3 regions of the Streptomyces bottropensis ATCC 25435 genome follow, and region 2 is predicted to be linked to each of the others. Evidence: predicted binding sites of a transcription regulator. Region 2 holds the regulator's gene; each other region holds the start of a gene.
What was found. Region 2 encodes HrcA, which represses chaperone genes, less so after heat shock. Its sites were predicted from a motif close to TTNGCACTCNGNNNNNCNGAGTGCNAA; they were not measured.
Positions count from the first base shown of each region.

Region 1: groES (co-chaperone GroES) is a predicted target of HrcA. The motif match lies at 5,335-5,361, and genes of this name have one in related genera.
Region 3: groL (chaperonin GroEL) is a predicted target of HrcA. The motif match lies at 3,894-3,920, and genes of this name have one in related genera.

Region 1 covers NZ_KB911581.1:1,084,706-1,093,967, reverse strand. Annotated here, with positions in the region: gene STRBO_RS0105040 (LysR family transcriptional regulator) at 1-545, opposite strand, end outside; gene STRBO_RS0105035 (MOSC domain-containing protein) at 627-1,292, shown strand; gene STRBO_RS0105030 (SDR family NAD(P)-dependent oxidoreductase) at 1,427-2,200, shown strand; gene STRBO_RS0105025 (ester cyclase) at 2,322-3,029, shown strand; gene groL (chaperonin GroEL) at 3,146-4,771, opposite strand; gene groES (co-chaperone GroES) at 4,883-5,191, opposite strand; gene STRBO_RS0105010 (polysaccharide deacetylase family protein) at 5,395-6,351, opposite strand; gene STRBO_RS0105005 (polysaccharide deacetylase family protein) at 6,669-7,676, opposite strand; gene STRBO_RS0105000 (class I SAM-dependent methyltransferase) at 7,787-8,983, shown strand; gene STRBO_RS0104995 (RNA polymerase sigma factor) at 9,038-9,262, opposite strand, start outside.
Region 2 covers NZ_KB911581.1:7,351,820-7,361,081, reverse strand. Annotated here, with positions in the region: gene STRBO_RS45165 (ATP-binding SpoIIE family protein phosphatase) at 1-261, shown strand, start outside; gene hemW (radical SAM family heme chaperone HemW) at 293-1,525, shown strand; gene STRBO_RS0132640 (Uma2 family endonuclease) at 1,626-2,204, shown strand; gene STRBO_RS0132635 (DUF3097 domain-containing protein) at 2,173-2,997, opposite strand; gene STRBO_RS0132630 (MBL fold metallo-hydrolase) at 3,040-3,780, opposite strand; gene hrcA (heat-inducible transcriptional repressor HrcA) at 4,055-5,071, shown strand; gene dnaJ (molecular chaperone DnaJ) at 5,072-6,205, shown strand; gene STRBO_RS0132615 (nitronate monooxygenase) at 6,401-7,510, shown strand; gene STRBO_RS0132610 (16S rRNA (uracil(1498)-N(3))-methyltransferase) at 7,507-8,247, shown strand; gene STRBO_RS0132605 (VOC family protein) at 8,291-8,683, shown strand; gene STRBO_RS0132600 (hypothetical protein) at 8,865-9,262, shown strand, end outside.
Region 3 covers NZ_KB911581.1:8,474,919-8,484,180, reverse strand. Annotated here, with positions in the region: gene STRBO_RS0137540 (glucosyl-3-phosphoglycerate synthase) at 45-989, opposite strand; SAM riboswitch class I at 1,121-1,267, shown strand; gene thrC (threonine synthase) at 1,285-2,577, shown strand; gene STRBO_RS0137530 (MoaD/ThiS family protein) at 2,698-2,973, shown strand; gene STRBO_RS0137525 (cold-shock protein) at 3,436-3,642, shown strand; gene groL (chaperonin GroEL) at 4,083-5,711, shown strand; gene STRBO_RS0137515 (NADH:flavin oxidoreductase) at 5,957-7,078, shown strand; gene STRBO_RS0137510 (hypothetical protein) at 7,119-8,009, opposite strand; gene STRBO_RS0137505 (DinB family protein) at 8,314-8,835, opposite strand; gene STRBO_RS0137500 (DUF397 domain-containing protein) at 8,915-9,175, opposite strand; gene STRBO_RS0137495 (helix-turn-helix domain-containing protein) at 9,159-9,262, opposite strand, start outside.

The DNA.
Region 1 (9,262 bases), 6.3 Mb from region 2:
TGTCCCTGCGGTACGAGTCCCACGAGCCGGTCCGTGAGCAGGGGCCGGACGACCAGGTCGGCCCACTCCCCCTCCTCCGCGCCCGGCGCGCCCTCGTAGCGGAAGGCGAGCGCGATGTCGCAGTCGCCCTCGCGGAGCATCTCGACCGAGCGCGGCGGTTCCGCCTCCTCCAGGGAGACCCGGGTGCCGGGGTGGGCGGCGCGCAGAGCGGCCAGGGCCGTGGGGACGAGGGTGGAGCTGCCGCTGGGGAAGGAGACCAGGCGGACCCGGCCGGCGCGCAGTCCGGCGATGGCCGCGACCTCCTCCTCGGCCGCCGTGAGCCCGGCGAGGATGCCGGCCGCGTGCCGCACCAGGGCCTCGCCCGCCTGGGTCAGCCGTGTCTCGCGGCCGCTGCGCACGAGCAGCGGTGTGCCGACGGAGGATTCGAGCGCCTTCATCTGCTGGCTGACGGCGGGCTGGGTGCAGCCGAGTTCGCGTCCGGCGGCCGAGAAGGAGCCGGTGGCGGCGACGGCGCGCAGAACACGGAGATGACGGGCCTCGATCACGGGAGTGAGCATAAGGGGAGCTTGGGCGAGGTGCCGAATATTGCGTCGACGCTTTGATGTCCCTCCGCCTACCGTGCCCGTATGAAGCTTCTGTCACTGAATGTGGGGCGTCCCAAGGCCGTCGACGTCCCGGAGGAGTCGAAGCGCGTCACGGGCATCGACAAGCGGCCGGTGGACGGGCCGGTGCGGGTGGCGGCGCCCGGGCCGAAGGGGGTCGGCGCCAGCGGCGTGGCCGGGGACGCGGTGTGCAACACCGAGCATCACGGCGGCGACGACCAGGCCGTGTACGCGTTCGCCCGCGAGGACCTGGACGGCTGGGAGCGCGAACTGGGCCGCACCCTGCCGAGCGGAGTCTTCGGCGAGAACCTCACCACCGAGGGGCTCGACGTCTCCGGCGCCCTCGTCGGCGAACGCTGGCGGATCGGTCCCGAGCTGGTCCTGGAGGTCACGTGCGGCCGTGTCCCCTGCCTCAACTTCCAGCGGCACCTGGGCGAGCGGGGGTGGGTCAAGCGCTTCACCCGGCAGGGCGCGCCCGGCGCGTATCTCCGGGTGATCGAGCCCGGCGAGATCCGGGCGGGGGACCCCATCGAGATCGTCCACCGGCCCGCCCACGACGTCACCGTGAACCTCGCCTTCCGGGCCACGATGGGCGAACGCGAGCTGCTGCCGCGGCTGTTGGCGGCGGGCGAGGCGCTGCATCCCGAGCTGCTGGAGATGGCGCGCGAGCACGTGGCGAGGCAGGGGTGACGGGCCGGTGGGCGGTGCGGTGTCCGTGAAGGCGTCCGGCCGGTGCGGGTGTTCCGCGTGACAGCGGCGCGTACGCCGCCGAACGGGGGGTGGAGCGAACGGACCCGCACAGTTCCGGTCACTACGCTTGCGCCATGACAACGGCTCTGATTACGGGATCGACCGCGGGGATCGGTGCCGCGTTCGCGCGGCGCCTGGCGGCGGACGGGCACAACCTGGTGCTGGTGGCGCGTGACACCAAGCGGCTGCGGGAACAGGCGACCGAACTGCACGACCGGCACGGCATCGAGGCGGAGGTGCTGACGGCGGACCTCGCGACGGACGACGACATCGAGACGGTGGCGCGGCGGCTGTCGGACCGCAAGAACCCGGTCGACCTGCTGATCAACAACGCCGGCTTCGGCAACAAGGGCCGCTATCTCGACGTCTCCATGGCCGACGAGCTGAGAATGCTGAAGGTCCACTGCGAGGCGGTCCTGCGTCTCACCTCGGCGGCCGGCGAGGCCATGCGCGAGCGGGGCCGGGGTGGCGTGGTGAACGTGGCGTCGGTCGCCGCGTTCGTGCCGCGGGGCACGTACGGGGCGTCGAAGGCGTGGGTCGTGCAGTTCACGCAGGGCGCGGCGAAGGACCTGGCCGGCACCGGGGTCCGGCTGATGGCCCTGTGCCCCGGCTTCGTGCGCACGGAGTTCCACGACCGGGCCGGCATGGGCACCGACAGCATTCCGTCCTGGATGTGGCTGGACGCCGACAAGCTGGTCACCGCCGCCCTCGCCGATCTGTCCCGGGGCCGGACCGTCTCCATCCCCGACCCGCGCTACAAGGTCCTGATGGGTGTGGTGAAGGTGGTGCCGCGGGGGCTGCTGGGCGGGATCAGCTCGAAGACGGGGCGGAAGTACGGGCCGCAGTAGCGCAGGACGGCTCCGGGCCGCGGTGGCGGCGGGCCTCGGCGGCGTCCGGGGGTGAGAGACGGCGGGTGCCGGGGGACAATGGAGCTGTTCACCCGGACGCAGGGGGGCCGGAGGCGGTCTCATGACATTCGTGCAGCTCATCGACTGCAGGACCAGCCGGTTCGACGAGATGAACCGGCTGATGGACACATGGGTCGAGCAGACCAAGGGCAAGCGGACGGCGACGCACAGCGTGATCGGGAAGGATCGGTCGGACGGGTCGCACTTCGTGGAGATCGTGGAGTTCCCGTCGTACGAGGAGGCGATGCGGAACTCCGGGCTGCCGGAGACGGAGCGGATCTTCCAGGAGATGGTGGCGCTGTGCGAGGAGATGCCCACGTTCACGGATCTGGACGTGGTGCGTGACGAGCAGCTGTACGCGGAGACGGCCCGGCGGTTCCTCTCGGCCATCGCCGCCGAGGGCGAACTGCCGCCGCTCGACGGTCTGCTCGTCGAGGACTACCACGACCATGTTCCCTCGGAGGAGCCGGACGCCATCGGGATGGACGCGTTCCGGCGGACCGTCGAGGAGTGGCGGCGCGGGTTCGACTTCGCGTTCACCGTGGAGGACCAGATCGCCCAGGGCGACCGGGTGTGCACACGGTGGACCTGGAACGCGACCCACAAGGGGGACTTCCTCGGGATCCCGGCCAGCGGCAGGGCGGTGCGGATGACGGGGACGATCGTGCACCGGTGCGCTTCCGACGGGAAGATCAGCGAGGGGTGGTGGGAGTACGACCGGCTCGGGCTGATGGGGCAGTTGGGCGCGCTCGACGACCTGGAGAAGTAGGCGCGGCGACCTGAGCGGACGGAGCGGAACGGGCTGCGACGCGGTGAGGCCCGGCACCCCCTCGCGCGGGGGTGCCGGGCCTCATCTGTGGCGGTGGCCCGCCGACGTGGCTGACGTCAGTGGGAGTGGCCGTGGCCGCCGTGGCCCGCGTCGGCCGGCTCCTCTTCCTTCTTCTCGACGACCAGGGTCTCGGTCGTCAGGAGGAGGGAGGCGATGGAGGCGGCGTTCTCCAGGGCGGAGCGGGTGACCTTGACCGGGTCGATGACGCCCTGCTTGACCAGGTCGCCGTACTCGCCGGTGGCGGCGTTGAAGCCCTGGCCCTTGTCCAGCTCGGCGACCTTGGAGGTGATGACGTAGCCCTCCAGGCCGGCGTTCTCCGCGATCCAGCGCAGCGGCTCGACGGCGGCCTTGCGGACGACGGCGACACCGGTGGCCTCGTCGCCGGTCTTGCCGAGGTTGCCCTCCAGCACCTTCACGGCGTGGACGAGCGCGGAGCCACCACCGGAGACGATGCCCTCCTCGACCGCGGCGCGGGTCGCGGAGATGGCGTCCTCCAGACGGTGCTTCTTCTCCTTCAGCTCCACCTCGGTGGCGGCGCCGACCTTGATCACGCACACGCCGCCGGCCAGCTTCGCGAGGCGCTCCTGGAGCTTCTCGCGGTCCCAGTCGGAGTCGGTGTTCTCGATCTCGGCCTTGATCTGGGCGATGCGGCCCTGCACGGCGCCGGAGTCACCGGCACCGTCGACGATCGTGGTGTCGTCCTTGGTGACGGTGACGCGGCGGGCGGAGCCGAGCACGTCCAGGCCGACCTGGTCGAGCTTGAGGCCGACCTCCTCGGAGATGACCTCGGCGCCGGTCAGCGTGGCCATGTCCTGCAGCATCGCCTTGCGACGGTCGCCGAAGCCGGGGGCCTTGACGGCGACCGCGTTGAAGGTGCCGCGGATCTTGTTCACGACCAGGGTCGACAGGGCCTCGCCCTCGACGTCCTCGGCGATGATCAGCAGCGGGCGCGAGGCGTTGGACTGGATGACCTTCTCCAGCAGGGGCAGCAGGTCGGCGATGGCGCCGATCTTGCCCTGGTGGATGAGGATGTACGGGTCGTCGAGGACGGCCTCCATACGCTCCTGGTCGGTGACGAAGTACGGGGAGAGGTAGCCCTTGTCGAAGGCCATGCCCTCGGTGAAGTCCAGCTCCAGACCGAAGGTGTTGGACTCCTCGACGGTGATGACACCGTCCTTGCCGACCTTGTCCATCGCCTCGGCGATGAGCTCGCCGACCTGGCTGTCCTGGGCGGACAGACCGGCGACGGCGGCGATGTCGGACTTCTCGTCGATCGGTCGGGCGGTCGCGAGGAGTTCCTCGGACACGGCCTTGACCGCGGCGTCGATGCCCTTCTTCAGGGAGGCCGGGGAGGCACCCGCGGCGACGTTGCGCAGGCCCTCGCGGACGAGCGCCTGGGCCAGCACGGTGGCGGTGGTCGTACCGTCGCCCGCTACGTCGTTGGTCTTGGTCGCCACCTCCTTCACCAGCTGGACGCCGAGGTTCTCGTACGGGTCCTCGACCTCGACCTCGCGGGCGATGGTCACACCGTCGTTGGTGATGGTGGGGGCGCCGAACTTCTTGTCGATGACGACGTTGCGGCCCTTGGGGCCGATCGTCACCTTGACCGTGTCGGCAAGCTTGTTGACGCCGCGCTCGAGGGCGCGACGGGCGTCCTCGTCGAACTTCAGGATCTTCGCCATGGGAGCGGTTCAGCCCTCTCGGAAAACGTGGGTGAAACGAACTGCGCCCCGGGCGCCCGGCTGATTATGGTCGGGGGGCCAGGGGCGCAGCTCAGAAAAACGATGGGTGAATTACTTCTCGATGATCGCGAGCACGTCGCGAGCCGAGAGGACGAGGTACTCCTCGCCGTTGTACTTCACCTCGGTGCCGCCGTACTTGCTGTACAGCACGATGTCGCCGGTCTTGACGTCGAGCGGCAGGCGCTCGCCGTTCTCGAAGCGGCCCGGGCCCACGGCCAGGACGACGCCCTCCTGGGGCTTCTCCTTGGCCGTGTCCGGGATGACCAGGCCAGAGGCCGTGGTCTGCTCGGCGTCGAGCGGCTGGACCACAATGCGGTCCTCGAGCGGCTTGATGGCAACCTTGGAGCTGGTGGTCGTCACGATCCGACCTCCCCCTTCGGAGATTACGGGGTTAACTGTCTGAGGTGGCGACCAGGTGGATCCGTCGTCGCGGGTGCCGGACCTGCCCGTCGCTAGTTGGCACTCTCCAGGGGGGAGTGCCAGACCTGAGACTATGACCGCGATTAGCACTCGGTCAAGCGGACTGCTAATCGAGTGGGTCGCGGCGGGTCGGCGAGGGTGCCTCAGAGGTAGTCCTCCAGACGTCCGACCGTCAGGCCCTGGGCCTGGATCCGGCGCAGCAGCCGTGCCGTCATCTCCGTGAGGGTGGCGCCCCGGAGCTGGTCCGGGCCCCGGAACTGGGCCAGGACGATGTCGCCCGGGCGCAGGCGGTCGCCGACGGCGTAGCGGAGGTCGTTGATCTGCATGGACGCCCGCCACAGGACGACGGCCGCGATGCCGCAGTCGGCGGCGGCGCGGAGCGTGGTGGCGTCGTGGACGCCGTAGGGCGGCCGGAAGAGGGTCGGCCGGGCGCCGAAGCGCTGCCTGAGCTTGTGCTGCTGGCCGCAGATCTCGGCGCGCTGTCCGGCGTACGGCAGGCCGCGCAGGGCGGTGTGGTCGAGGGTGTGGTTCTGCACGGTCGCCCCGACGGCCCGCAGCCGCGCGAAGTGGCCGTATCCCGGCCCCACGACACTGTCCGTCAGGAACATGCTCACCGGCAGCCGCAGCTCGCGGACCATGTCGACGAACGCCGGGTCCTTCTCGGCCCCGTCGTCGTAGGTCAGGAAGACCACCTTGTCCCGGGTCGGCACCCGGTCGACGACGGGCGGCAGCCCCGGGCCCGCCGCGCGGAGCCGGGAAGGCCGGTCGGGACGCGCGGGCGGCGGAGCGAGGGGGGCGGTGAGGCCCCAGCGGCGGTACGGGGGCGTCTGCCCGGGAGCGTGGGAGGCGGCCGGGATGCGGGGCGACGCGCCGTCCGCGCGGGGGCGGGGAGGGGCCGGGACCGGGGCACGGCCGTCCGGGGACGCGGTGGCCGAGGCCGGTGTCCGGACGGCCGCCGGGGCGGAGGGCGGGCTCGTCCCCCGCGTCGGCAGGCGGCCGTTCGCCGTCGCTTCGGCTCCGGGCCCCTCGTCACGGGCCGCGGGGTCGACGGGACGGGCCGCGCATCCGGCGAGGAGCAGGGCGGCGAGGGCCAGGAGCACGGAGAGGGCGGCCAGGGCGCGGGCGACCGGCGCACGGGGTGCCGCCGCGCACGCCGGTAGGGCCCCGCGCGCTCGCCCCTCCCGGCGTGCCTCCCGCGCCGCACGCGTCCGGCGCCCTCCCTGCCCCGCGAGGACCCCCGAGGTCTCACCGCCGGCGCCCCCTCCCGCCGCGCCCCCGCTCCACGCCGGTCGCGCCACCCGCGCCCCGCGATTCCCCCGCCCCACACGGTTCTCCGAGGCATCACGCGCGGCCTCCCCTCCCGCCGCGCCCCCGCTCCACGCCCGGCGCCCTCCCCTCCGATGCCGTCCGGCGCCCCTCACAGGTAGTCCTCCAGCCTCGCAACCGCGTAGCCCTCGGCGGTGACCAGGTTCAGGAAGCGGCGCATCATGTCGGGCATGGTGCCGTTCCAGTCGGACCTGCCCCGGAAGTGGGTGAGGACGATGTCGCCGGGGCGGAGCTCGCGGTCCGCTTCGCGGTAGTCCCAGCGGTCGACGAAGACCTCCTCGTTCCAGAGGGGGACGGCCTCGATGCCGCAGGACCCGGCGGCGCGGAGGGTGTCCCGGTCGTAGCTGCCGTACGGCGGCCGGAACAGCGTGGGCCGCTTGCCGTACCGCTTCTCGATCACGTCCTGTATGCCGCAGATCTCGCGCTTCTGGGCGGCGTAGGAGAGGGCGGGCAGGTGGCGGTGGTGGAGGGTGTGGTTGTCGAGGGCGACGCCCCGGTCCCGCATCCGCGCGAAGTAGCCGTAGTCCTCCTTGATCAGGTAGTCGCTGAGGAAGGCGGTGTACGGGATGCGCAGTTCGCTCGTCATCCGCAGGAACTCGGGGTCCTTCTCGGCGCCGTCGTCGATCGTGAGGAAGAGAACCTTGTCGCGGGTGGGGACGGTCGTGAGGACCGGGGGGAGACCGTCCTCCTCGTGGCCGTCGACCTCGAACCCCTCGCGCGTCCTGAGCACCGGCTTGCGGACCGGGGGCGCCGGCGCGAGCAGGGGGACCTCGGCCAGTCCCCAGCGTTTCGCGGCGGCGACCCGCGCGGCGTGCGCCCGGCGCAGCTTCCCGGCGTACGCGTCGAGGGCACGGGCGCCCGGCGCCTCGAAGGGCCGCTGCCCGCGCTCCTGGCCATGGGCGGGCCCCGCGGTGTCCCACCACCCGGCCGGGTCCCCCTCCGGACCCTCCTGCGAGCCACCCCCGGCGCACCCCGACACGATGACCGCGGCGGCGAGCACGGCGATGCCGCCCCGGACCCCGCCGCTCCCCCTCGCCGCCCCCTTCCAGAAACTCGCCCGCTTCGCACTCTTTACATCATTTTGTCGTACGAGTCGCATGGCGCCGCATCCTCGCAGGACGGCCCCTTCCCACGGCCCCGACACCGCCAACCGGTCCCCACCATCCACCGACTGGCCCACGCCCCCTCCCCCTGACCGACAATGGCCCGGTGAACGACCTGGACCCCGCCGCCTTCCTCGCCCCCCTCCTCACCCCCGAGGGCCGTGCCCTCCTCGACGAGGTGCGCGACACCGAACCGGCGCGGGAGCTGGCCGTGGCGACCCGGCTGCGCCGTGACCACCCGGCGGCGCTCGTGTCGGCGGCCCTTGCCCAGGCACGGCTGCGGCAGCGGGCGGCCGTGAAGTTCGGCGCGGCGGACGCGGGGCGGATGTTCTTCACGCCGAACGGCGTCGAGCAGTCCACCAGGACCACCGTGGCGACCTACCGGGCCGAGTGCTTCCGGGCGCTCGGCGTGCGCTCGGTCGCCGATCTGTGCTGCGGCATCGGCGGGGACGCGATCGCCCTGGCACGCGCCGGGATCCGGGTCCTGGCCGTCGACCGCGATCCGCTGACGGCGGCGGTCGCCCGCGCCAATGCCGACGCCCTCGGCCTCGCCGAGCTGATCGAGGTGCGCGAGGCGGATGTGACGGAGGTGGACACCGCCGGGTACGACGCCGTGTTCGTCGACCCTGCCCGGCGTTCGTCCAGGCGCGGCCGGATCTTCGACCCGGAGGCCTACTCCCCGCCCCTGTCCTGGGCCGTGGCGGCCGCGCTCAGGGCCCCGCTGGGCGCGCTGAAGATCGCGCCCGGCATCCCGCACGAGGCGATCCCCCCGGCCGCCGAGGCCGAGTGGATCTCGGACGGCGGTGATGTGAAGGAGGCCGTGCTCTGGTTCCGTGCGGACGGCACACCGGGGGCGCGGCGCGCGATGCTGCTGCCCTCGGAGGCCGGTATCCGCGCCTCCCCCGACACGATGCTGCCCGACCCCCCGGTCCGTCCGGTCGGCCGGTACCTGTACGAGCCGGACGGCGCCGTCATCCGCGCCCACCTGGTCGCCGAGGTCGCGCGGGACCTCGGGGGCGGGCTGATCGACCCCACGATCGCCTACGTCACCGCCGACGAGCACCACGTCACCCCGTATGCCACCGCCTACGAGATCACCGACCGGCTCCCCTTCGGCGTGAAGAAGCTGAAGGCCCTGCTGCGGGAGCGCGAGGTCGGCGTCCTGACGGTGAAGAAGCGGGGGTCGGCCGTCGAGCCGGAGGAACTGCGCAAGATGGTCAAGCCGCGGGGACGCAACTCGGCGACGGTCTTCCTGACCCGGGTCGCGGGAGCGCCGACGATGCTGATCGGCCACCCCGCCTGACCCCCGCGCACCCCGGGCGACCCTCCTCGGGCGACCCATCTCGGGCGACTCCCCTCACGCGCCCTCCTCCGCCCGCGCCAGCAGCAACGCCCGCTCCCGCTCGTTGCGCGCCAGCCCGGCCGCCCGTGCGAACTCGGCGCGCGCCTCCTCCGTGCGGCCGAGCCGCCGCAGCAGATCCCCGCGCACGCTGGGCAGCAGGTGGTAGTCGCGCAGCACGGGTTCGGCGGCGAGACCGTCCACGATCTCCAGGGCGGGGCCGGGGCCCTCGGCCATGGAGAC
Region 2 (9,262 bases):
GTGATCGAGGACACCGAGTACGTCTCCGAGACGTTCGAGCTGCGCCGCGGCGACACACTGCTGTGCGTGACCGACGGGGTCACCGAGCGGCGCAGCGGCCCCCGCATGTTCGACGACGGGGACGGCCTGGCCTGCGCGCTCTCCGGCTGCGCCGGGCTCGACGCCCAGCTGATCGCCGAACGCATCCGACGACTCGTCCACGAGTTCGGGGAGGGGCCACCCGACGACGACCTCGCGCTGCTGGTGCTGAGGGCGGAATGAGGACCGGCGGGGGTGCTGGACAATGGGGGACATGCCTTCCGCACTCCCCGACGGTGAGCCCGTCCCCGACGATGGCGCGCTGCCCGCGCGCGCCCTGGCCGGCGCGGCCGAGCGGCCCCTCGGGTTCTATCTGCACGTCCCGTACTGCGCGACCCGCTGCGGCTACTGCGACTTCAACACCTACACCGCCACCGAGCTGCGCGGCACCGGTGGCGTCCTCGCCTCCCGCGACAACTACGCGGACACGGTCCTCGACGAGATCCGTCTCGCCCGCAAGGTGCTCGGCGACGACCCGCGCCCCGTCCGCACCGTGTTCGTCGGCGGCGGCACGCCCACGCTGCTGGCCGCCGACGACCTCGTACGGATGCTGGGGGCGATCCGGGACGAGTTCGGTCTCGCGGACGGCGCGGAGGTGACGACGGAGGCGAACCCGGAGTCGGTCGACCCCGCCTATCTGGAGACCCTGCGCGCGGGCGGCTTCAACCGCCTCTCCTTCGGGATGCAGAGCGCCCGGCAGCACGTCCTGAAGATCCTCGACCGTACGCACACGCCGGGGCGCCCCGAGGCATGCGTCGCGGAGGCGCGCGCCGCCGGCTTCGACCACGTCAACCTCGATCTGATCTACGGCACACCGGGGGAGTCCGACGACGACTGGCGGGCCTCCCTGGACGCCGCGCTCGGGGCCGGACCGGATCACGTCTCGGCGTACGCGCTGATCGTGGAGGAGGGCACGCAGCTCGCGCGCCGCATCCGCCGGGGCGAGGTGCCGATGACCGACGACGACGTCCACGCCGACCGTTACCTCATCGCCGAGGAGATGCTCATCGCCGCCGGGTTCGACTGGTACGAGGTCTCCAACTGGGCCACCTCCGAGGCCGGACGCTGCCTGCACAACGAGCTGTACTGGCGCGGCGCCGACTGGTGGGGCGCGGGGCCGGGCGCCCACAGCCACGTCGGCGGCGTGCGCTGGTGGAACGTCAAGCACCCCGGCGCGTACGCGGGCGCGCTGGCGGCGGGGAAGTCGCCGGGCGCCGGGCGTGAGCTGTTGGCGGACGAGGACCGCCGTGTCGAGCGCATCCTGCTGGAGCTGCGGCTGCGGGAGGGGTGCCCGTTGTCGCTGCTGCGGGAGGAAGGCCTGGCGGCGGCCGGGCGGGCACTGGCTGACGGGCTGCTGGAGGCCGGGCCGTACGGGGAGGGGCGCGCGGTGCTCACCCTGCGGGGGCGGCTGCTGGCGGACGCGGTGGTGCGGGACCTGGTGGACTGATCACTCGGGCGAGCGAATCGGTGCGGAACGCCGGTTCGGTACCTAACCTGGTTCGTAGGCTGCCGCTAAAAGTACGCGGCGGATGTGGAGGGCCACGGAGATGACCGCTGTGGACGAGCGTGGAATGACCAAGTACTTCGAGGAGCTTGAGCCTCCCGAGGGCGTCAAGGTCGAGCTCCTCCGGGGGGAAATCGTTATGATGGCTGCTCCCGATCTGGTGCATAACCGGATCGTGACGGACGTGCAGGACCAGATCCCGCGTAAGCGCTGGGAACGGCTCCAGACGACGGATGTCGACATCACCGGCGAAGCCAGCGAGCCCATTCCGGACCTGCTCGTGCTGGAACGCGGCGTGGCTCCGGCCTCGGGAAATCTGGTTCCCTCTCAGTTGGCCACTTTGGTGGTCGAGGTGGTCTCGAAAACGAGTGTCGACCGGGACTACGGCGTCAAGCGATCCATCTACGCGGCAGGCAAGATTCCCGCTTATCTGATCGTCGACCCCATTGTGGCGCACTGCGTTCTCTTGACCGACCCGGTAGGAGAGGGGGACCAAGCGGACTACCGTGGACAGTGGATCACCAAGTTCGGTGATCCGGTGGTGCTCGAATCGCTCGACCTGAAGCTGGACACGAGCGAGTTCGGGACGGTCACCGGGGTGAGGCTTCACCGGCTGCCGTGACGAAGTCGATCAACTCCTCCACCCGCCCCAGCAACTCCGGCTCCAGATCCCTGTAGGAGTCGACCCGAGCCAGAATGGCCTGCCACACCGCCCCCGTGTTCTCCGCGGGCCACCCCAGCGCCCGGCACACCCCCGTCTTCCAGTCCTGCCCGCGCGGTACGCGCGGCCACGCCGCGATGCCCACCGACGACGGCTTCACCGCCTCCCAGACGTCGATGTACGGGTGGCCGACGACGAGCGCGTGCTCGCTGGTGACCGACGCCGCGATCCGGGACTCCTTGCTGCCGGGGACCAGATGGTCGACCAGGACCCCGAGACGGGCGTCCGGGCCCGGCGCGAAGTCCGCGACGATCGCGGGCAGGTCGTCCACGCCTTCCAGGTACTCCACGACCACGCCCTCGATGCGCAGGTCGTCGCCCCAGACCTTCTCGACCAGCTCGGCGTCGTGGCGGCCCTCCACGTAGATGCGCCCGGCGCGGGCCACGCGCGCGCGGGCGCCCGGGACGGCCACCGAACCCGAGGCGGTGCGGGAGGGACGGGCCGGGGCCGTCGACGAGGGACGCACCAGCGTCACCACCCGGCCCTCCAGCAGGAAGCCCCGGGGCTCCAGCGGGAACACGCGGTGCTTGCCGAAGCGGTCCTCCAGGGTCACCGTGCCCGCCTCGCAGCGGACGACCGCGCCGCAGAAGCCGGTGCCGGGCTCCTCGACGACCAGACCGGGGTCGGCCGGGACCTCGGGAGCCGGGGCGGGCTTCTTCCAGGGAGGGGTCAGATCGGGCGAGTACTGGCGCATTCGAGTGACGATAGGAGAAGCCGCACCCGGATGCCCGCGCCCTCAGCCCGACACGCCGAAACGGCGGGCCAGCGCGTCCCGCTGGGCCCGGACGAACGCCGCGTCCACCACCGCCCCGTGGCCGGGCACGTACAGCGCGTCCTCGCCGCCGAGGTCCAGCAGCCGGTCCAGGGCGGCCGGCCAGCGGGCGGGGATCGCGTCGGGGCCCGCCTGGGGTTCGCCGGACTCCTCCACCAGGTCCCCGCAGAACACGACCTCGCGTGAGCCGTCCGCGGTGCCCGGCACCAGGACCGCGAGGTCGTGGCCCGTGTGCCCCGGCCCCACGTTCGCCAGCAGGACCCGCAGGTCACCGCCCAGGTCGAGGGTCCATTCGCCGGACACGTGATGGCGGGGCGTCACGAGGAGGTCGGCCGCCTCCGTGGCGTCCGCCGGGGGGAGGCCGTGGTGCACGGCGTCCGTGCGGAGGGTCTCGCGGTCGCGGTCCAGGACGCCGTCGACCCCCACCGCGCCGAAGACCTCCACCCCGGCGAACGCGGCCGCTCCGAAGACATGGTCGAAATGCGGATGGGTGAGCGCGAGATGTGTCACACGGGCGCCACCGAGCAGCCGACCCGCCTCGGTGCGCAACCGCGCGCCCTCCCGCAGGCTCGAACCCGCGTCGATCAGCAGGGCCGCACCGTTGCCGACCACCAGCCCGGCCGTGCAGTCCCAGCCGGGCAGGCGGCACCGTCCGACCCGGGGTGTCAATTCCTGCCACCCGCACTCTTCCCAAGTCACCGTCATGCGCCGACGCTAGCCGTAGCTCCCCGAGGCGCACCGCGGCTCCCCGCCGCTTTTCGGCCGCCGGAGGGGGCCGGTCGTCGCGTACCCGGCGGTAGGACGAGGTCCGGCGGGCGCCCGACATCGTCGGACAGGTCGGTACACGTCGGCACGACATGGCTGGACCGGCCTTGCCGGGGGCGTACCCCACCGCCGTACACTGGGCGGGGAGTGTTGGCACTCGCCCGGGGTGAGTGCCAAGGGGAAGCCACAGGAGAGCGAGCTGGAGGTGTGCGCGGTGCTCAGTGAACGCAGGCTGCAGGTGCTGCGCGCCATCGTCCAGGACTACGTGGGCACCGAGGAGCCGGTCGGTTCCAAGGCGCTCACGGAGCGGCACAACCTGGGCGTCTCCCCGGCGACCGTCCGCAACGACATGGCGGCGCTGGAGGACGAGGGCTTCATCGCCCAGCCCCACACCAGCGCGGGCCGCATCCCCACCGACAAGGGGTACCGGCTCTTCGTCGACAAGCTGGCCGGCGTCAAACCGATGACCCCGCCCGAGCGGCGCGCCATCCAGAACTTCCTGGACGGCGCCGTCGACCTCGACGACGTGGTGGCGCGGACCGTACGGCTGCTCGCGCAGCTCACGCGGCAGGTCGCCGTCGTGCAGTATCCGTCGCTCACACGGTCGACGGTGCGGCACGTGGAGCTGCTGTCGCTGGCCCCCGCCCGGCTGATGCTCGTGCTGATCACGGACACGGGACGGGTGGAACAGCGGCTGGTCGACTGCCCGGCGCCGTTCGGAGAAACGTCACTCGCGGATCTGCGGGCCCGGCTCAACAGCAAGGTCGCGGGCCGCCGGTTCACCGACGTGCCGAGGCTGGTCGAGGACCTGCCCGAGGCGTTCGACGTCGAGGACCGGGGCACGGTCACGACGGTGCTCTCCACCCTGCTGGAGGCACTCGTCGAGGAGAGCGAGGAGCGGCTGATGATCGGCGGAACCGCCAATCTCACCCGCTTCGGACATGACTTCCCCCTCACCATCCGGCCCGTTCTGGAAGCCTTGGAGGAGCAGGTCGTCCTCCTCAAGTTGCTTGGCGAGGCCGGGGATTCGGGCATGACCGTACGCATCGGTCATGAGAACGCGTATGAGGGACTCAACTCCACGTCCGTCGTCTCCGTCGGCTACGGTTCGGGCGGCGAGGCAGTAGCGAAACTGGGCGTGGTCGGACCTACGCGCATGGACTATCCGGGAACGATGGGAGCGGTACGAGCGGTGGCACGGTACGTCGGACAGATCCTGGCGGAGTCTTAAGTGGCCACGGACTTTTACGCCGTGCTCGGCGTGCGCCGCGATGCGTCCCAGGACGAGATCAAGAAGGCGTTCCGGAGGCTCGCGCGCGAGCTGCACCCGGACGTCAATCCCGATCCGAAGACACAGGAGCGGTTCAAGGAGATCAACGCCGCCTACGAGGTGTTGTCGGACCCGCAGAAGAAGCAGGTCTACGACCTCGGCGGCGACCCCCTGTCCCAGGCGGGCGGCGGCGCGGGCGGCTTCGGCGCCGGCGGCTTCGGGAACTTCTCGGACATCATGGACGCCTTCTTCGGTACGGCGTCGCAGCGGGGTCCCCGCTCGCGCACGCGCCGGGGACAGGACGCGATGATCCGGCTGGAGATCGACCTCGACGAGGCGGCCTTCGGCACGACGAAGGACATCCAGGTCGACACCGCCATCGTCTGCACGACGTGCAGCGGCGAGGGCGCGGCCCCGGGCACGACCGCCCAGACCTGTGACATGTGCCGGGGCCGTGGTGAGGTCTCGCAGGTCACGCGGTCCTTCCTCGGCCAGGTCATGACCTCCCGGCCCTGCCCGCAGTGCCAGGGGTTCGGCACGATCGTCCCCAACCCGTGCCCCGAGTGCGCGGGCGACGGACGGGTGCGGTCGCGGCGGACGCTCACGGTCAAGATCCCGGCCGGTGTGGACAACGGCACGCGGATCCAGCTCGCCGGTGAGGGCGAGGTCGGGCCCGGCGGCGGTCCCGCCGGTGATCTCTACGTCGAGATCCACGAGCTGCCGCACTCGACGTTCCAGCGGCGCGGAGACGATCTGCACTGCACGGTGACGATCCCGATGACGGCGGCGTCGCTCGGCACGAAGGTGCCGCTGGAGACGCTGGACGGTCTGGAGGAGGTCGACATCCGGCCCGGGACCCAGTCCGGGCAGTCGATCCCGTTGCACGGCCGGGGTGTCACGCATCTGCGGGGCGGCGGCCGGGGCGATCTCATCGTCCACGTCGAGGTGCAGACGCCGACGAAGCTGGATCCCGAGCAGGAGGCGCTGCTGCGGCAGCTCGCGGTGCTTCGTGGTGAGGAGCGGCCCACGGGGCAGTTCCAGCCCGGGCAGCAGGGGCTGTTCTCCCGGCTGAAGGACGCGTTCAACGGGCGTTAGCCGTGCGGGTGCGGGTGCGGGTGCGTATGCGGATGCGTTGTCGGGTGCGGGTGCGTGGGGCTTCTCGCGAGGTTCCCCGCCCCCCTGAGGACCAGGCCCGCGGCGAACCGCGCGACCAGCCCCCACCCGCCCGCACCCGAACACACGACCGCCCCCGATTCGGCGATGTCCACAGGACAGTGGCACCATGCCGTCATGTCCTCCGCGCTGACCGATCTCGTCCCGCTGCCGATCGTGCAGGCCCCCATGGCGGGCGGCGTGTCCGTGCCGCGGCTGGCCGCCGCCGTGTCCGAGGCGGGCGGGCTGGGGTTCCTCGCCGCCGGGTACAAGACGGCCGACGGGATGTACCAGGAGGTCAAGGCGCTCCGGGCCCTGACCTCGCGCCCCTTCGGCGTGAACCTGTTCATGCCACAGCCGGAGTACGCCGAGCCGGCCGCCGTCGACGTCTACGCGGAGCAGCTGGCCGGTGAGGCCACCTGGTACGACGCCGAGCTGGGCGACCCGGACAGCGGACGCGACGACGGCTACGAGGCCAAGCTGGCCGTGCTGCTCGACAACCCCGTCCCGGTGGTGTCGTTCCACTTCGGCTGTCCGACCCCGCAGGTCGTGGAGTCCCTCGCCCGCAAGGGCACGCTCACCCTCGTCACCGCGACCTCGGCGGAGGAGGCCCAGGCCGTGGAGCGGTCCGGGGCCCACGCCGTGATCGTGCAGGGCGTCGAGGCCGGCGGCCACCAGGGCACGCACCGGGACGACCCCGAGCGGGACTGCGCCGGCATCGGTCTGCTCGCCCTGGTCGCACAGGTCCGCGAGGCCGTGGCCCTGCCGATCGTCGCGGCCGGCGGCATCATGCGCGGTGGTCAGATCGCCGCCCTCCTCACGGCGGGCGTGAGCGCGGCCCAGCTCGGCACGGCCTTCCTCGCCACCCCCGAGTCCGGCGCGCACACCGTGCACAAGCTGGCCCTGACCGACCCCCTCTTCGTCCGCACCGAGCTGACGCGTGCCTTCTCCGGCCGCCCGGCCCGCGGCCTGCTCAACCGCTTCCTGCGCGAGCACGGCCCGTACGCGCCCGTCGCCTACCCGGAGGTCCACCACCTCACCTCGCCGCTGCGCAAGGCCGCCGCCAAGGCCGGCGACGCCCAGGGCATGGCGCTGTGGGCCGGGCAGGGGCACCGGATGGCCCGGGACCTGCCGGCCGGGGAACTGGTCGGGGTGCTGGCCGCCGAGATCGCCGCCGCGCAGGCCGAGCAGGCCGCCGCGCGGGTCGGCGGGACGGGCGGGGCCCGAGGCGGGAGCGAGGGCCGATGACCGCTCCGGTGTTCGTGGTGGACGGGTTCGACGGCCTGGGACCGGAGATCGTGGTCGACGGCCCCGAAGGGCGGCACGCCGTCTCGGTGAAGCGGCTGCAGCCCGGTGAGGACGTCGTCCTCACCGACGGGCGGGGCCGGTGGCTGAACGGCGTGGTGAAGGCCGCCGAGGGCAAGGACCGGCTGGTCGTCATGGACACGGGGGGCCTGGTCGAGGAGCTTCCCGCGCAGCCCCGTCTCACCGTCGTCCAGGCGCTGCCCAAGGGCGACCGGGGCGAACTGGCCGTGGAGACCATGACCGAGGTCGGCATCGACGCGATCGTGCCCTGGGCCGCCTCCCGCTGCATCACCCAGTGGCGGGGCGAGCGGGGGCTGAAGGCGCTCGCCAAGTGGCGGGCCACCGCGCGGGAGGCGGGCAAGCAGTCCCGCCGGACGCGCTTCCCCGAGGTCGCGGACGCGGCCACGAGCAAGCAGGTCGCGGCACTGCTGGCGAACGCCGACTTCGCCGCCGTCCTGCACGAGAGCGGCGACGAGACACTGGCCACGGCCGAGCTGCCGACGGCCGGGGAGATCGTGCTCGTCGTGGGGCCCGAGGGGGGCGTGTCGCCGGAGGAGCTGGCGCTCTTCGGCGAGGCGGGCGCGGGGGCGTACCGACTCGGGCCCAGTGTGCTGCGCACGTCGACCGCCGGGACGGCGGCCGGGGCGCTGCTGCTGGGCAGAACCGGACGCTGGTCCTGACCGCCCCGGTCCGGGCCCCGTCCCCACAACCCCTGGGAGCATCGTGGAACTCGCCCAAGTAAGGCTGCTCGTCTCCGACTTCGCCGCGTGCTATCGCTTCTACGCCGATGTCCTCGGGCTGAAGCCGCAGTCCGGGGCGGCCGAGGGGCCGTACGAGAAGTTCAGTCCGGCGATCGGGTCCGCGGGGATCGCCCTGCAGGACCGGGCGATGATGGCGGAGGTCCTCGGGGAGCTGGCCGACGCGGCGAACGGGCACCGGTCGCTGGTCGTCCTGCGGGTCGACGACCTCGACGCGTACTGCGAGCAGATCACCGAACGCGGTGCACAGCTCCTGCACGGGCCCGCACTCATGACCGACCGGATGCGCGTGGCCCATCTCAAGGACCCCGAGGGGAACTTGGTGGAGCTGCAGGAATGGCTGCTGATGCGCGGCTGAGGCGCCCGCGCGCCCGCCCAACCCCGGTTCACCCTTCCCGGCGGCATGACCGCACGCGGTCTTCCGTGACGCGGCGGGCGGTGGCAGGCTGCCGTGCATGCGGGTATGGAGGCGTGTCAGGTCGCACCGGACCGGCGGGCGCCGGCTCCTGCTGGGAGCCGGGCTCGGACTCGGCGCTGTCATGAGCCTGGTGGCCTGCGAGGGCGGCGGGCTCAACACCGGCGCGGTCGCGTTCACGACGGACCAGCTGGCCACCAAGGAGCTGGAGCGGGAGGGCCTCGACGTCCGGTGGCTCACCTGCACGGCCTCGTACGACGGCGACGCGGGAAAGAAGTCCGGGTCGCCGTCCGCGTCCGTCGCCACCGTCGCGAACGTCGACTGCACGGGCGAGGACGGGGAAGGCCGGGACATCAGCCTCACCGGGAAGGTGACGAAGGAGGTCAACGGCAGGTGCGTACGCGGGGACCTGACCGCGAAGGTCGGCGGCAAGGAGTGGTTCCACGTCGAGGGGCTCGGCAACTGCGACGCCCCCGCCCCGAGCAACGGGCCGCGGGATCCCGACCGGCCGGGACCGACCGT
Region 3 (9,262 bases), 1.1 Mb from region 2:
CGCGACCGGCCCCCGGCACCCGACACCCCCGGCCCCGAAAAAAATTACGCCGCCTTCCGCTCCGCGTACTCCGCGATCTCCACCATCGGCTGCCGTTCCTCCAGGTCCACCGAGTACGTCCGCGGCTCGAACCCCTCCCGTCCGCGCTCGAACTGCGTCAGGACGGGACGTATCAGGTGGCCGCGGGCCAGTCGGAGCTGGGCCGTGCGGTAGATCGCCGCGGACATGCGGCCCAGCGCCTGCCCGTCCTGGTGGCGGTGTTTGCGGACGCCCACGTCGACCTGGGACAGGGCGTCGAGGCCGACCAGGTGCAGCGCGTCGACCAGCATGCCCAGCTCCACGCCGTAGCCGACGGGGAACGGGAGCCGTTCCAGGAGGGAGCGGCGGGCCGCGTACTCGCCGCCGAGGGGCTGGACGAAGCCGGCCAGCTGGGGCCAGTGCATGTTGAGCAGGGGACGGGCCATGAGTTCCGTCACACGGCCGCCCTGGCCGGCGGCGGAGCCCAGGGGGCGGTCGTACATCGCCTTGACGAGGTCGACACCGGGGTCCGTCAGCAGCGGGCCGACGATCCCGGAGACGAAGTCGGACGAGAACTCCCTGAGGTCCGCGTCGATGAAGCAGACGATGTCACCGCTCGTGACGAGCAGGGAGCGCCACAGGACCTCGCCCTTGCCGGGCACGGTCGGGACGCGGGGCAGTATGTCGTCGCGGTGGACGACCCGCGCGCCGGCCGCCGCCGCGACCTGCGACGTCCGGTCGGTGGAGCCGGAGTCGACGACCACGATCTCGTCGACGAGCGGGACCTGCCGCATGAGGTCGTGGCGGATGATCGCGACGATGTCGCCGACGGTCTCCTCCTCGTTCAGCGCGGGCAGGACCACGCTGACCGACTGGCCGCAGGCGCGTTTGGCGGCCATGATCCTGTGGAGCGGGCGGTCGGCCATGGACCAGGAGCGGGTACTCAGCCAGCGCTCGACTTCCTTCAGCACAGTGCGCGGCTCCTCTGCGTTCATCTCGCGGTTCGGACGGCTCTCTCAACTGTCCTGGCCTTCGGTTACAGTCTTGGACAACGCTGGTGACCATCGCATGTCGGTGCCCGTCGGCGTATACAACCAAATACCGCTCATCCAGAGGGGCAGAGGGATACGGCCCGATGAAGCCCCGGCAACCCTCCAGCCGGTCTGACCACGTTGTCGTGGTGAGGCTCCCGGCTCGGGAAGGTGCCAAATCCGTCTCACGGCGAAGTGCGTCGTGAGGAAGATGAGGAGAAAGGGCCTCGCCTCCATGGCTGCGCAGACTGTTGCAAGCACCATCGATTCCACCTCCACAGTAGACCTCGGGCCCGCCGCCGCCCTGAGCTGTCGGGAATGCGGTCACCGGGTACCGCTCGGACCGGTCTTCGCCTGTGAGGAGTGTTTCGGGCCTCTGGAGATCGCGTACGACTACTCCGCGTACGACACGGAGGAGCTGCGGAAGACGATCGAGTCCGGCCCCGCGAACATCTGGCGGTACGCGCCCCTGCTGCCCGTCCCGGCCGACGTGGCGACCAAGCCGAACATCAACCCCGGCTGGACCCAGCTCGTCAAGGCAGACAACCTGGCCGCCGCGCTCGGCGTCGACGCCGGCAAGCTGTTCATCAAGGACGACTCCGGCAACCCGACGCACTCCTTCAAGGACCGTGTCGTCGCCCAGGCGCTGGAAGCCGCCCGTGCCTTCGGCTTCACCACCCTCTCCTGCTCCTCCACGGGCAACCTGGCCGGTGCCGTCGGCGCCGCCGCCGCCCGCGCCGGTTTCCGGTCCTGCGTGTTCATCCCGCACGACCTGGAGCAGGGCAAGGTCGTCATGGCCGCGGTCTACGGCGGCGAGCTGGTCGGCATCGAGGGCAACTACGACGACGTGAACCGCTTCTGCTCCGAGCTGATCGGCGACCCGGCCGGCGAGGGCTGGGGCTTCGTGAACGTCAACCTGCGGCCGTACTACGCGGAGGGCTCCAAGACCCTGGCGTACGAGATCTGCGAGCAGCTCGGCTGGAAGCTGCCGGACCAGCTGGTCGTGCCGATCGCCTCCGGATCGCAGCTCACGAAGATCGACAAGGGCCTCCAGGAGCTGATCAAGCTCGGCCTCGTCGAGGACAAGCCGTACAAGATCTACGGTGCGCAGGCCGAGGGGTGCTCGCCGGTGTCGGTGGCCTACAAGGCGGGCCACGACGTAGTGCGGCCGCAGAAGCCGAACACCATCGCCAAGTCGCTCGCGATCGGCAACCCGGCGGACGGTCCCTACGTGCTCGACATCGCGCGGCGGACCGGCGGGGCCGTGGAGGACGTGACGGACGAGCAGATCGTCGAGGCGATCAAGCTGCTGGCGCGGACCGAGGGGATCTTCGCGGAGACCGCCGGCGGGGTGACCGTCGGCGTCACGAAGAAGCTGATCGAGGACGGCGTCCTCGACCCGACGCTGACCACGGTCGTGCTCAACACCGGTGACGGTCTCAAGACGCTGGACGCGGTGGCCGGGACCGGCCTGACCGCGACCATCCGGCCCAGCCTCGATGCGTTCCGAGACGCCGGTCTCGCGTAAGGGCCGGTAGTCGTTCGTCCGCGGGTCCGTGGGGGCTGGTCGGGCCCACGCGGCGGCAGCCGCATAACCGGTACAGCCCCGCGCCCCCAACTCTTCTGCACCGACCGGAGGTCACAAGTCATGAGCGTCAACGTCCGCATCCCCACCATCCTTCGCACCTATACCGGTGGGCAGGCCGAGGTCCAGGCCGAGGGGGCCAACCTCGCCGAGGTGATCGCCGACCTGGAGAAGAACCACAACGGGATCGCCGCCCGGGTTCTCGATGATCAGGGCAAGCTGCGGCGGTTCGTGAATGTGTACGTGAATGACGACGATGTCCGGTTCGAGCAGGGGCTGGAGACGGCGACGCCGGACGGTGCGGGCGTGTCGATCATTCCCGCGGTCGCCGGTGGCTGACCGCCGGTCCGTACCCGCCGGTAGTAACCGTCGGTAACTTTGATTACCGAGAGTTCATCGAATTGCCCCCTCCGCGAGAGAAGCGGAGGGGGCAATTCTCTATGGTTGAGCACTGTAGAGTTGGGGAACCCGGTCCGATCACCGTAGTGATTCCTTGCCGGATGCATATGTGATTCCGCCGCACGCCCTATATGAAGTAGCCAAAGTGTGCAGGCCTTTTGTGTATTTCGCTCCTTTTGTGGGGCCCGACTTGCCCTGAATTCAGGCGAATTGTTCGTACATTCCCGACCGGTCGTGTCCAGAATTCTCGTCCGATTGACCTGTTGCAGAGGGCAGTTGGACAGATACATTCGGCCGCGGTCGACGCGTTCCGGCGCACACCCCCAACCGTTGGGGGGTGAGGTCTGACCCGGATCCGCGAAGTGTGGATCTGTGCAAGGGCCAGTAATAGGGGAGTTAGGCATGGCTCAGGGCACCGTCAAGTGGTTCAACGCGGAGAAGGGGTACGGCTTCATCGCGGTCGACGGTGGTGCGGATGTATTCGTCCACTACAGCGCGATTCAGATGGACGGCTACCGCACCCTGGAAGAGGGCCAGCGGGTCGAGTTCGAGATCTCGCAGGGTCAGAAGGGGCCGCAGGCGGACATGGTCCGACTCGCGGCCGGCTGAAGTAACGCGCCGGGTTCAACGCAGCGACGTTCTTCGTTCTTCGTAGGAGGGCTCGCACCCCGTTTTCGGGGTGCGAGCCCTCTTGTGTGCGCGGGCGCCGACGAGTCCGGGCGGGGCCGCGCCGAGGGGCGCGCGTCGGGGGGTCGTGCACGGGGGCGCGAGGGCGCGCTCACCTGCGGATCACCGAGAGACGCCCGCGCCCGCCCGTGACCCGACCACCACCCCTCGACGGGCCCGCTTCGAGGGCGCACCTTGCACTCGGGCATGCCGAGTGCTAATCATTGGCGTTAGCACTCTGAAGGTGAGAGTGACAACGAGGACCGGGTCGGCGAGGCCCGCAAGCCGGGTGGGGCAAGGAACCACGAGGCAGGCAGGCCGTCCGTCGCGGGCGCCAGCGCGGTCCGGAGCAATCCACCCCCTGTCCGGGAGGACCACTTCACATGGCCAAGATCATCGCGTTCGACGAGGAGGCACGGCGCGGCCTCGAGCGCGGCATGAACCAGCTCGCGGACGCCGTCAAGGTGACGCTCGGCCCCAAGGGCCGCAACGTCGTCCTCGAGAAGAAGTGGGGCGCCCCCACGATCACCAACGATGGTGTTTCCATCGCCAAGGAGATCGAGCTCGAGGACCCGTACGAGAAGATCGGCGCCGAGCTGGTCAAGGAAGTCGCGAAGAAGACGGACGACGTAGCCGGTGACGGCACGACGACCGCGACCGTCCTGGCCCAGGCCCTGGTGCGCGAGGGTCTGCGCAACGTGGCCGCCGGCGCCAACCCGATGGCCCTCAAGCGCGGCATCGAGAAGGCCGTCGAGGCCGTCTCCGGCGCCCTGCTGGAGCAGGCGAAGGATGTCGAGACCAAGGAGCAGATCGCTTCCACGGCCTCCATCTCCGCCGCCGACACCCAGATCGGCGAGCTCATCGCCGAGGCGATGGACAAGGTCGGCAAGGAAGGCGTCATCACCGTCGAGGAGTCCCAGACCTTCGGTCTGGAGCTGGAGCTCACCGAGGGTATGCGCTTCGACAAGGGCTACATCTCGGCGTACTTCGCCACCGACATGGAGCGTATGGAGGCCGTCCTCGACGACCCGTACATCCTGATCGCGAACTCCAAGATCGCGAACGTCAAGGACCTGCTCCCGCTCCTGGAGAAGGTCATGCAGTCGGGCAAGCCGCTGCTGATCATCGCCGAGGACGTCGAGGGCGAGGCCCTGTCGACCCTGGTCGTCAACAAGATCCGCGGCACCTTCAAGTCCGTCGCCGTCAAGGCCCCGGGCTTCGGTGACCGCCGCAAGGCGATGCTGAACGACATCGCCATCCTCACCGGTGGCGAGGTCATCTCCGAGGAGGTCGGTCTCAAGCTCGAGAACACCTCCATCGACCTCCTGGGCCGTGCCCGCAAGGTCGTCATCACCAAGGACGAGACCACCATCGTCGACGGGTCCGGCTCCTCGGAGCAGGTCCAGGGCCGGGTCAACCAGATCCGCGCCGAGATCGAGAACAGCGACTCGGACTACGACCGCGAGAAGCTCCAGGAGCGCCTGGCGAAGCTCGCGGGCGGCGTGGCCGTCATCAAGGCCGGTGCCGCGACCGAGGTCGAGCTCAAGGAGCGCAAGCACCGCATCGAGGACGCCGTTCGCAACGCGAAGGCGGCCGTCGAGGAGGGCATCGTCGCCGGTGGTGGCGTGGCCCTGCTCCAGGCCACCTCGGTCTTCGAGAAGCTGGACCTGGAGGGTGACGAGCTGACCGGCGCCAACGCCGTGAAGCTCGCCCTGGAGGCCCCGCTCAAGCAGATCGCCGTCAACGGCGGCCTTGAGGGCGGTGTCATCGTCGAGAAGGTGCGCAACCTGCCCGTCGGCCACGGCCTGAACGCCGCGACCGGTGAGTACGTCGACATGATCGCCGAGGGCATCATCGACCCGGCGAAGGTCACGCGCTCCGCGCTGCAGAACGCGGCCTCCATCGCCGCGCTGTTCCTCACCACCGAGGCCGTCATCGCCGACAAGCCGGAGAAGGCCGGTGCCGGCGCCGGCGCCGGTGGCGGCATGCCGGGCGGTGACATGGACTTCTGATCGACCCCGGTCGATCACCGTCCTGCGGTACCGAGGGCGGCACTCCCTGGAAACGGGGGGTGCCGCCCTCGGGCGTGTCCGGGGTCACATCGGACGGGGGTGCGGCGACGGAATGCGGTGGCGGGCGGGGCGGTTGTGCGGAGTGACTATATGCATGCGCATGTAGTGCAGTGTCCATGCCACCTTCGAATCACCCGCGCCACCCGCGCCACCCATGTCGTCCGAACGTCCCGAGGAGTCCCCACGTGACCACCGCCTCCACCTCCCGTGCCGCCGAGGTCCTGTCCCGGCCCGTCACGATCAACGGCCTGACCGTCCCGAACCGGATCGTCATGGCGCCCATGACGCGGACGTTCTCGCCCGGTGGTGTGCCGGGGGCGGACGTGGCCGCGTACTACGGGCGGCGGGCGACCGCGGGGGTCGGGCTGATCGTGACCGAGGGGACCTACGTCGGGCACGAGACGGCCGGGGACGTGGACAACGTGCCGAGGTTCGCCGGTGAGGAGCAGCTCGCGGGGTGGGCGAAGGTCGCGGAGGCGGTGCATGCCGGGGGCGGCACGATCGTCCCGCAGCTGTGGCACATCGGGGCCGTCCGGCAGCAGGGACAGCTCTTCCCCGAGGCGCCGGTCCTCGGCCCGTCCGGTCTGCGGGTCGACGGCACCGAGGCCGAGGGCGGCCGGGCCATGACGCAGGCCGACATCGACGAGGTCATCGAGGCCTTCGCCAGGTCCGCAGCCGAGGCCGAGCGCATCGGCATGGACGGCGTCGAGCTGCACGGCGCCCACGGCTACCTGATCGACCAGTTCCTCTGGGAGCGCACCAACCGTCGTACGGACGCCTACGGCGGTGACCTCGTCGCCCGGACGAAGTTCGCGGCGGCGGTCGTGGCGGCCGTGCGGGACTCCGTGTCCGCCGACTTCCCCGTCATCTTCCGCTACTCGCAGTGGAAGCAGGACGGGTACGACGCCCGCCTCGCCCAGACGCCCGAGGAGCTGGAGGCGCTGCTGAACCCGCTCGTCGCGGCCGGCGTCGACGCCTTCCACGCGTCCACGCGCCGTTACTGGCAGGCGGAGTTCGACGGTTCCGAGCTGAACCTCGCGGGCTGGACGAAGAAGCTCACCGGCAAGCCCACCATCACGGTCGGCTCGGTCGGCCTGGACGGCGAGTTCCTCACCGCGTTCGCCGGCGAGAGTGCGCCGTCGAAGGGTATCGACGACCTGCTGAACAGCCTGGAGGCCGACGAGTTCGATCTCGTCGCCGTGGGCCGGGCGCTGCTCCAGGACCCGGAGTGGGCCGCGAAGGTCCTCGACGGCCGCTTCGACGAACTGAAGGCGTTCCAGCCGTCGGCGCTGACGTCGCTCAGCTGAGGCGCGCCGGGGCCTTCGGCAGGCGTAGTCAGAGAGGCGCTCATACCGGGGTCCCTTCCTGACGCTCCTGTCGTCGCTGGTCCATCGCCGCGCGGATCTCCGCCGCGCGGGCCTGGACGGTTGATGAGGTCAGGAGTGCCTGGGGGTGGAGGGGCGGAGGGCGTTCGCCCCGGCATGTGGCGCAGACGCCGCCCGGGAGGGCTTCCGGGCGGCCCGGGGCGCGGCAGTGGGCGCATTCCAGCATGCGGAGAGGCGGCCGGGAGGGGTGTGGTTCCGGGGCCCGTTCCGGCTCCCATGGCGGCTGCGGCTCCGGCTCCGGCTCCGGTTCCGGCTCCGGTGGGAGTTTGTCGCGAAGGCGGGTGCGGATGAGGGCCGCCGGGCTGTGGACCGGGACGGGGAGGCCGGCGGTGAGGGCCCGGTGGATGTGCTCCTCGGTGGCGCCGCGCTCGAACCACGGTGCCAGCAGCGGGGCCAGGGCCACGCAGTCGGCCTGCGAGAGGGACAGGGCCGGAACCGTACGGCCGAGGGCGGCGAGCAGGATGTGGGCGCGGGAGCGGGTGGGACGGGCCCGTTCCGGCTCCTCCTCGGGTACGTCACCCCGGGTGAACCTCGCCCACCAGAGGTCGTCGCGCGCGGTACGCGAGAACCACGTTCGGGTGATCCAGTGCGCGGTGCCCGACGCGGCGGTCAGGTGTTCGCGACCCCGGCGCAGGTGGCCCGCGTTCTGCAGCCTGTTGAGGGCGGTCCGCAGGGCGCACTGGCCGTACGGCAGCTCCTTGGCCAGCGTCTTCACGCTGATGTCGGCGCCGTCGGGCAGGCGGTCGATGAACGCGGCGATCGCTGCTTCGCGGGGCGGGAGTCCGGCGAAGTCATGGGCCGAACGGGGGAGTTGGCCGGGGGCGGCGCGCTTGCCGTAGCCCGGGGCCGCCATCGGGTGGGGGTGCGGGGCGGGCGGGATCGCGTGCGCGGGCGGGGCGGCAGCACTAAAGTTGGCAACAGCCATGGGATCGAACTTTTCCTTCGATCTCGTAGGTCAAGCCCCCGCAGGTGCTGGTAACACCTGGCGGGGGCTGTTTCGTCTGCGGGCACCGTATCAGCATCGTCACCCTGCGTGGCAAGTCGAACGCGTGACGTCAACTTGCCGGGTGGGAGGGTGGGTTGAGGCCCACCTCCCCATCCGAAAAAAGAGGGCTCGCGGCTGACGGCTTGAGCTTCGGGGCCGGTCCGTCGAGGCGTCAGCCCATGCTCTTCGCGCCGTCCAGGGACTCCCGGATGATGTCCGCGTGACCGGCGTGCTGCGCGGTCTCGGCGATGATGTGCAGCAGCACCCTGCGGGCCGACCAGCTCGCCTCCTCTTCGAACCAGGGGGCCTTCGGGAGCGGGTGGGACGCGTTCAGGTCGGGCAGTGTGGCCACCAGTTCGTCGGTCCGGTCGGCCACCTCGGCGTACTCCGCCAGCGCACCGGCCAGCGTCTCGCCGGGCAGCATCCGGAACTCGTCGGCGCGCTTCGCCCAGTCCGCCTCGGTCATGGCGGTGAAGTCCGGCATCGTCGAGGGTCCGTCCACGATGAAGGCCGCCCAGTTCCGTTCCACCGACGTGACGTGCTTGATCAGGCCGCCCAGGCACAGTTCACTGGTCGTGGTGCGACGACCTGCCTCCTCGTCGGTGAGGTCGCGCGTGGTGAACCGCATGAAATGGCGCTGCTTGGAGAGGGCTTCCAGCAGTTCCGCGCGCTCGCCGGTTGCGGTGTTGGTCATGGTCTCGGCCTCCGTGGGTTCCGGTTCGGTTCCGTCGGTCGAGACCACGTTAGGAGTCGATTAGGTCAGATCCTGTCCGCTACTGCTTGAGGTCTTCGACGAACGCGGACCACGCCTCGGCCCGGAACACGAGTGCCGGGCCGAGGGGGGTCTTGGAGTCCCGCACGGGGATGTGGGTGGGGTGGCCTTCGGCGACCTCTAGGCAGTTGCCGCCGCTGCCCTCGCTGTAGCTGGACTTGTACCAGTGGGCCACTTCTAGGCAGTTGCCGCCGCTGCCGTCGCTGTACGTGGACTTGCGCCAGGTCACCGAGTGGAGGCCGTACTCAGGGCTGATCTTCATGGGCGTAATCCTCCGCCACCGATTCGATCAAGGCCAGAGATTCGTGGGGCGAGAGCGCGGTGGCTCCCAGTAAATCGTAGGCCAGTT